DNA from 2 places in the Virgibacillus dakarensis genome. Region 1 is predicted to be linked to the other one. Evidence: riboswitches for the same ligand, from Rfam matches in the RefSeq annotation. Region 1 holds a riboswitch; the other holds the start of a gene.
What was found. Region 1 has a riboswitch for thiamine pyrophosphate ahead of thiT (energy-coupled thiamine transporter ThiT). Riboswitches for the same ligand answer to the same signal wherever they lie in the genome.

Region 1 (3,424 bases):
TCCAGCGAAAGAAACTGTGGACGCTGTTAAACTGGAAAGAATTGTTGAATTACTTGAACGAACGATGAAAAAACTGCGGGAAGCATCTGCCTTTGTCAGTTGCTTAAGTGCGCAGGATGTCAAAGATGAAAAAGCGGCTGTTTTAGTTGGTAAACGCAGCGAATTATCAGCGAAAATGAGTGCGATAAAAACAAATTTGGAACAAAAATTTATCAGTATTGATGATCAAACCTGGCAAGAGCTGCTTAAACGTCCTGGACTGCGGGAAGTTTCCTTTATCCTGAATGAAAACAGGGAAAAGGCGAAAGAATTGTTACCAGCAGAACAAGAAGTACTGATGAATGACCTGCAAATCGACGGTTATCATGGCTGGGGACAAATGTACGAAACCGTTGTTGGGAATATGCATGTTAATCTGGAAGAGAATGGGAGAATTACGTCCTATTCAGTTGGACAAGCAGCGAATAAATTAAGTAATCCGGATCGTTCTGTTCGCAAACATGTATTTGAAAAGTTGGGAGAAGCATGGACTGGGAATGCTGCGCTGTTTGGCCAAACGTTAAATCATTTAGCGGGTTTCCGGCTGCAAACATATAAACATCGTGATTGGAACTGTGTATTAAAGGAGCCACTGGCAATAAATCGGATGAAGAAAGCAACATTGGATGCAATGTGGAATGCCATAACGAACAAAAAACAGCCATTTGTTCAGTATTTACAAAAGAAAGCTGGATTATTAGGGCAAGAGAAACTAAGTATGTACGATATCGGGGCGCCACTGACGAATTCGGTAACAACGTCGAGTTATACTGAAGGAGCGAACTTTATCGTTGAGAACTTTCGTAAATTCAGTCCGAAGATGGCAGGCTTTGCCCGAATGGCTTTTGACAAACGCTGGATCGAAGCAGAAGATCGTGCTGGCAAACGCCCGGGTGGATTTTGCACGAGCTTTCCAGATAGTGGACAAACTCGTATTTTTATGACCTATTCGGGAACAACCTCGAATATTGCAACCTTGGCACATGAATTAGGCCACGCCTATCATCAACACGTGATGAATGATGTGAATGGACTAAATCAGCGGTATGCAATGAATGTTGCGGAAACGGCGTCAACGTTTGCAGAAATGATTATTGCCGATGCATCGGTAAAAAACGCTCGAAATAAAGAGGAAAAATTATCTGTGCTGGAAGATAAAATTCAGCGTAGTGTTGCCTTTTTTATGAATATTCATGCACGGTTTATTTTTGAACAACGGTTTTATGAGGAGCGGAAACAAGGGATGGTACCAGTTCCGAGATTGAATGAACTGATGGTTGAGGCGCAAAAGGAAGCCTATTGCGGGGCGCTTGAAGAATATGATCCGAATTTTTGGGCGTCAAAACTGCATTTTCATATTACAGGTACACCGTTTTACAATTTTCCGTATACGTTTGGCTATCTGTTTAGTCTGGGCATTTATGCATATGCCCTTGAAAAAGGCGGCAGTTTTGAAGATGAATATATTGAACTGTTACGTGATACAGGTAGGATGACCGTGGAAGAATTGGCGGAGATTCATTTGGGAGTTGATTTAACGAAGCCGGACTTCTGGGAAAGTGCCATCCAATTGTGTGTGAATGATGTTGAGGAATTTTTAGCACTGTAGGAATTGCTGGATCAGGGCATTGTCACCAGATGATAAATAGGCTATAATACACGTAACGAAAAAAGCATAGAAAGAAAAGTCTGCAGGGGGAGCCATATGGCTGAGAGTGAACAGTAATTTAGTTCTTACCCTTTGAACCTGTTAGTTAATACTAGCGTAGGGATGGTGGCTTTTTTGATGGAATAAAAAGCAATGTGAGCGGATTCCCCATCAGGAAGCTTCCCCTTTGTCATTGCTTTTTTTGTGTGCAAAAAATATTCGCTTTCGGCTGTTTTTTACTGCTGGAAAAGGGGAGGAGTTTCGTATGCGGACTAAACGAACATTATTTTTGATTGAGGTGGCCATTTTTACGGCACTTGCTTTAATGCTTGATCTCGTTCCATTTTTGTCGTTTAAAATTTGGGCGCAGGGCGGGTCGATTTCACTTGCCATGATTCCAATCTTTATTGTTGCGTTTCGCTGGGGGTTGAAAGGCGGATTGTTGTCAGGATTCCTTTGGGGTGTTTTGCAGGTTGCGGTAGGATCCGCTTATATTTTGGTTCCGTGGCAAGGCGTACTTGATTATGGCGTTGCCTTTACTGTAATCGGTTTTGCCGGTGTTTTTGCTAAGCGTATTCAACGGGCTGTAAAAGAAGGGAATACGAAGCGTTCGTTAGCTTATATTATGGCAGGTGTGTTTCTTGGTTCAATATTACGTTTTGCCGCACACTTTGCTGCAGGGGTTGTATTCTTCGGATCGGCAATCGATGGAATGAACGTATGGATATATTCTTTACTCTATAACAGCTCATATATTTTACCATCATTCGTTATTTGTACCATTGGCATATTTTTCTTGTTCAACAAACAGCCAAAGACATTGTTAAGTGCTGCATAGGTAATTTTGCATCTTTTAAAACCGTACCTGATGGTGCGGTTTTTTTGGTATAGGGATTGAGCCAAACGGGGAAAGAGGATAAAAAGAAATGGACATAATGGAGTATTGCTCGACGGTGAGTGTAGCAGCCAGATTTCCAGAGCATACGGGAAATTTCTGTGTTTAGGAGTAGTAACCCGATTCCATAAGTCTACCTCCCGACCGAAGACACGAGCTCCGATCGAACACGCGCAAAAACTCCGATTGATCAAGCGAGCAAAAGTCCCGATCGAACGGCAAGCGCTCCGATCGAGCTGAAGCTGTTTTGCATCCACTTAATACTTGCAATATAATAAAAACAGGGAGGTAATCGTCTTGCGCGAATTAATAGGAGAATGCCAATTATGTGGAAAACCTGTTTATTGTGAGAACGGTTTTTTTGACGGGGAACAAATGAATGGTAAACTGACATGTAACAGCTGTGCCGAGAAAATCGAATCGACTGAAGAGAACGGGCAAACGTAATGTATCTGCCCGTTTTTTAATGATCGGCTGTGTTCCAAGAATATATGCTGGTTCAAATCATTAGCAAATCTGTCATTATCACTATCTTTCTTTCACCTGTATTTACAATATGCATAGGCTATAACACATGCAGGAAAGAAAGGAAGGTTCAAGTGGAGCTGACATTATCGCATTGGTTGTACGGGATCTTTACACTTATTATTATTTTGACGATGATTTTTAAACGTGGTGTTGTACTGCCAACCTTACTGGGGACGTTTGTGATTGCCTGGGTTTACAACGGGAGTATTGTTGATGGATTTACGTCTATCTTTAACGCCAACTTGGTTGCAGCGAAAGAGCTTTTCAGCATTTTCCTGATTATTACATTTATGATGGCTTTATTGCATTCGTTA
Region 2 (3,424 bases), 510 kb from region 1:
AAAATCATCAAAGGAAAAAATGCTTCCCGAACAAATGGAATAAGATGCAGACAAACAGCAACCAAAATCCCGATGCTTGCACCAATCAAAAAGCCCATAATCGATAAAGTAATGGTTGAGATTAAATGATGCTGATACATTGGCCAGGCTTCTATTCCTGTTTTGCCAATTTGCGACGGTGCAGGCAGGAGCCAATCCGGTATGTCAAACAGTTTACTGGAAAGCTCCCAAATACCGAATAAAAGGAGGAGAACCACAACGGGTTTCCAGCCTTTTTCCATGATCCCTTTCATTAGCGATATTTCTCCGTCAGTTCTGACATCGAGGCTCCATCCGGTTTATGAAATACTTTTACCTGTGAAATAATACTTTCACACCCCAGCTCGGTCATTCTGGTATTCATTTTTTCAATAATTGACAGCAATTCCGGCAAATCTCCTTCCATCGTTGTTTCGAGCGGATGCACTTCATATTTCACTCCAGACTGATCGATAACCTCTATTGCAGCATCTACATATGGAATCGTATCTTCTCCGTTTTTCGTCTTTGGGATAATTTGAATACTTACTAAAGCATTTGCCACTTGAAGCCCCTCCTATTTTTTTGGTAAAAATTCATTGGTAAAAGCTTTCTTGCTATCTAGCTGTTTTTCTAATAAATGATTGTCGTACATCCAGCTTGCATAATTATCCCAGACTTCCAGTTTCTGTTCACCCCAGCGTGTGGCATCATCCTGATATTTTGGTGAGAGCCATTCCTGACTAGCCTTTACCAGTTCTGCATCAAGATCTGGAACTTCATCTAGCAAAATAGTAGCCGCATCTTCAGGATTATCAATGGCAAATTCATACCCTTTTGAAACGGCTGCCAAAAACTTCTTAACTGTTTTCGGGTTTTCCTTAATCGTGTTCTCATTCGCAGTAAGAACCGGTGTATAATAATCAAGTCTTTTCGAGTAATCGGTCAGATACAACATATTTAATTTCTCACCACGCAACTCGGCCTCTACGCCTGTCCAGCCATAATAAATCCAGGCAAAATCAATATCACGCTTTACTGCCGTAAAGAAGTCGGTGTTCCCCATATTGACAATATTCACCTTATCAACGGAAGCATTTTCTTGTTTCATAAGGGATGCTAGGACAGCCTTCTCAACTGGTGCTCCCCAGCCACCATACGTTTTTCCGACAAAATCCTTCGGTGATGTGATGGCTTTTTCCTTTGGTGAGGCAAAACCGGATGTATTATGCTGGATCACCGCTGCAATGGAGACAACCGGCACACCTTGCACACGTGCTTCCGTAATACTTTCTTGGTAGCTAACACCAAAATCGGCTTTTCCTGATGCGACAAGCTGATCAGCCCCAACCTCTCCCGGCATTATGATTTCCACATCCAGTCCCTCGTCATGAAAGTATCCCTTTTTTTGTGCAACATAAAGGCCAGTATGATTCGTATTTGGTGTCCAATCCAGGACAAGCTTTACTTTCTGCATACCGTCCCTATCCTGTTGATCCTGTTCCGTGCTTTTGGATCCGTTGTTACTGTTACATGCAGTAAGAACGGTAATCATGATAAGTAAAAATAAAAGCTTCTTCATTTCTTATCCTCCATGTGATGGTAGTTTTGTTTAGGAAAATGATCGGCGAAAGGGCTGCGGAAATTGCAATAAAAAAACACCGCCATTTTTAAACCTGGGGTGTGTGCGAAAAAGATAGTTTATCTTTCCTGTTCAACATGTTCCCTACGCTGGTTTCAGCCAGATCAGGTTCCAAGGGTCAGTATCTATCGGATACAATCTCAACCAGCATCAACTGGTCCCCCCACAAAATCTATTTCATTTTTATCTTACATGTTCAAAGGTACTACATTACGGTATCGTTTGCAAGGTTGGAATTTTGAATTTGATATTTAAACCTGCCTCCTAAATATGGGCCCATCAAATACAGTAGTATGATATTCACCAGATTCACCTAACGGGCAAACATCCTTTCCACTGATATCAGCGATAAATGATTCATCTACAAGACGACCAACCCAGTTTTCCGGAAGCTTTGTATTATCTACTTTGATAACACGCGCCTGAAATTTCAACGCTACGAATTCCCTTAATAGATCCAACACCTTATGTTTTTCTGTCCACAACGGATAGATTGGTGCTACGTCTGCTTTTTCGGCTACCTGCTCTCCCCATTCACGGTGCCCTTCTAAGTAAATATCACCAAATGCGACACTATCAATCTCGTATTTCGTTTTTAGGTCCTTTAGTGTGCGAACAAAATCTTCTGTATACCCTGCAAAGTCTGTTTCAATAAAATGAACTGGAATCCCAATCCGCTCAGCCTGCTTTTTGATCCGCTCAAGCTTCTCCCCGTGTGCGACAGTTTCTTGTTTTTCCTTCCATATCGTAGTAATAAGGCTGACAACATGATAACCCTGCTGCTCTAGACGGTATAGTGCTAAACAGCTATCTTTCCCGCCACTAAATGATAATGCTACCTTCATGTCTATCGGCTCCTTTCGTTATACTACACTATACCATTTAGACAAAAAATTGGGAAAGCCAGTGATAAGTTGGCTTTCCCAAGGTTCATGGGTTGTTGTTGTAAATCTTCCACAAGACTTGTTTTGATTTATACTGTATCCTATGCGACGAAAACTGTACTTGTATTGGTACATGCCTCAAGACAACCGTACATTTGTATTGAATTTGGATGCAACCCTATTCCGCAGTTTTTTTATCCGGAAACAGCAAACTGAATACGATTCCGAACAATGCTGCAATGAAAAAAGTAGAGAACCGGGATGTAATGATACCATCTAACGGTGTGCTAATCCACAACACGGTAAAAACAAACCCAGAAATAATCGTTGCTACAACCCCGATACCGGAATAGCGCTTCCAGAAAAACGTCATCAGGATCGCCGGGGATAAGGTACAACCGACACCAGCCCACGCCCAGCTGACAACTAGATAGACCAGAGAATCAGAGGTTAGGGCAATAAGCATACCGATAATCCCTGAAACCAATACAATAATCCGAGACAATGATAATAATTGCTTATCCGTCAAGTTCATGCCGAGTGTCTTATGAATAATATCCTCACTAACCGAACTGGTAACAACCATTAACTGAGAATTTGCCGTTGTAATAATTGCTGCCATAATTCCGGATAACAACAAACCGGCAATCCAAGGCGGCAGCAAATCCAGTATCATATGCGGGAGAATCGTCTCTACATCAGCAAACGAGCCTTGACTGTACATCGCAATCGCCGCCAGCCCAATTAAAAACGCACCAGTATAGGCCATAATCGTCCAAATAATCGCAACTGAAATACCTTGCTTCGCCTCTTTCTCATTTTTCAGCGCCATAAACCTGCTGCTTAGCTGTGGCTGGCCGCCTAAATACCCGAAAAACCA

Region 2: it holds a riboswitch for thiamine pyrophosphate, as region 1 does, so the genes downstream of both, CZ382_RS01655 (ABC transporter substrate-binding protein) here and thiT (energy-coupled thiamine transporter ThiT) in region 1, are expected to answer to the same signal.

Annotation. Positions count from the first base shown of each region.
Region 1 is NZ_LT732553.1:835,761-839,184, forward strand. It holds gene CZ382_RS04165 (M3 family oligoendopeptidase) at 1-1,648, shown strand, start outside; TPP riboswitch at 1,724-1,828, shown strand; gene thiT (energy-coupled thiamine transporter ThiT) at 1,953-2,525, shown strand; gene CZ382_RS23930 (hypothetical protein) at 2,880-3,029, shown strand; gene CZ382_RS04175 (hypothetical protein) at 3,182-3,424, shown strand, end outside.
Region 2 is NZ_LT732553.1:321,909-325,332, reverse strand. It holds gene CZ382_RS01665 (ABC transporter permease) at 1-293, opposite strand, end outside; gene CZ382_RS01660 (thiamine-binding protein) at 293-583, opposite strand; gene CZ382_RS01655 (ABC transporter substrate-binding protein) at 596-1,600, opposite strand; TPP riboswitch at 1,725-1,835, opposite strand; gene CZ382_RS01650 (Dph6-related ATP pyrophosphatase) at 1,912-2,505, opposite strand; gene CZ382_RS01645 (sodium/proline symporter) at 2,723-3,424, opposite strand, start outside.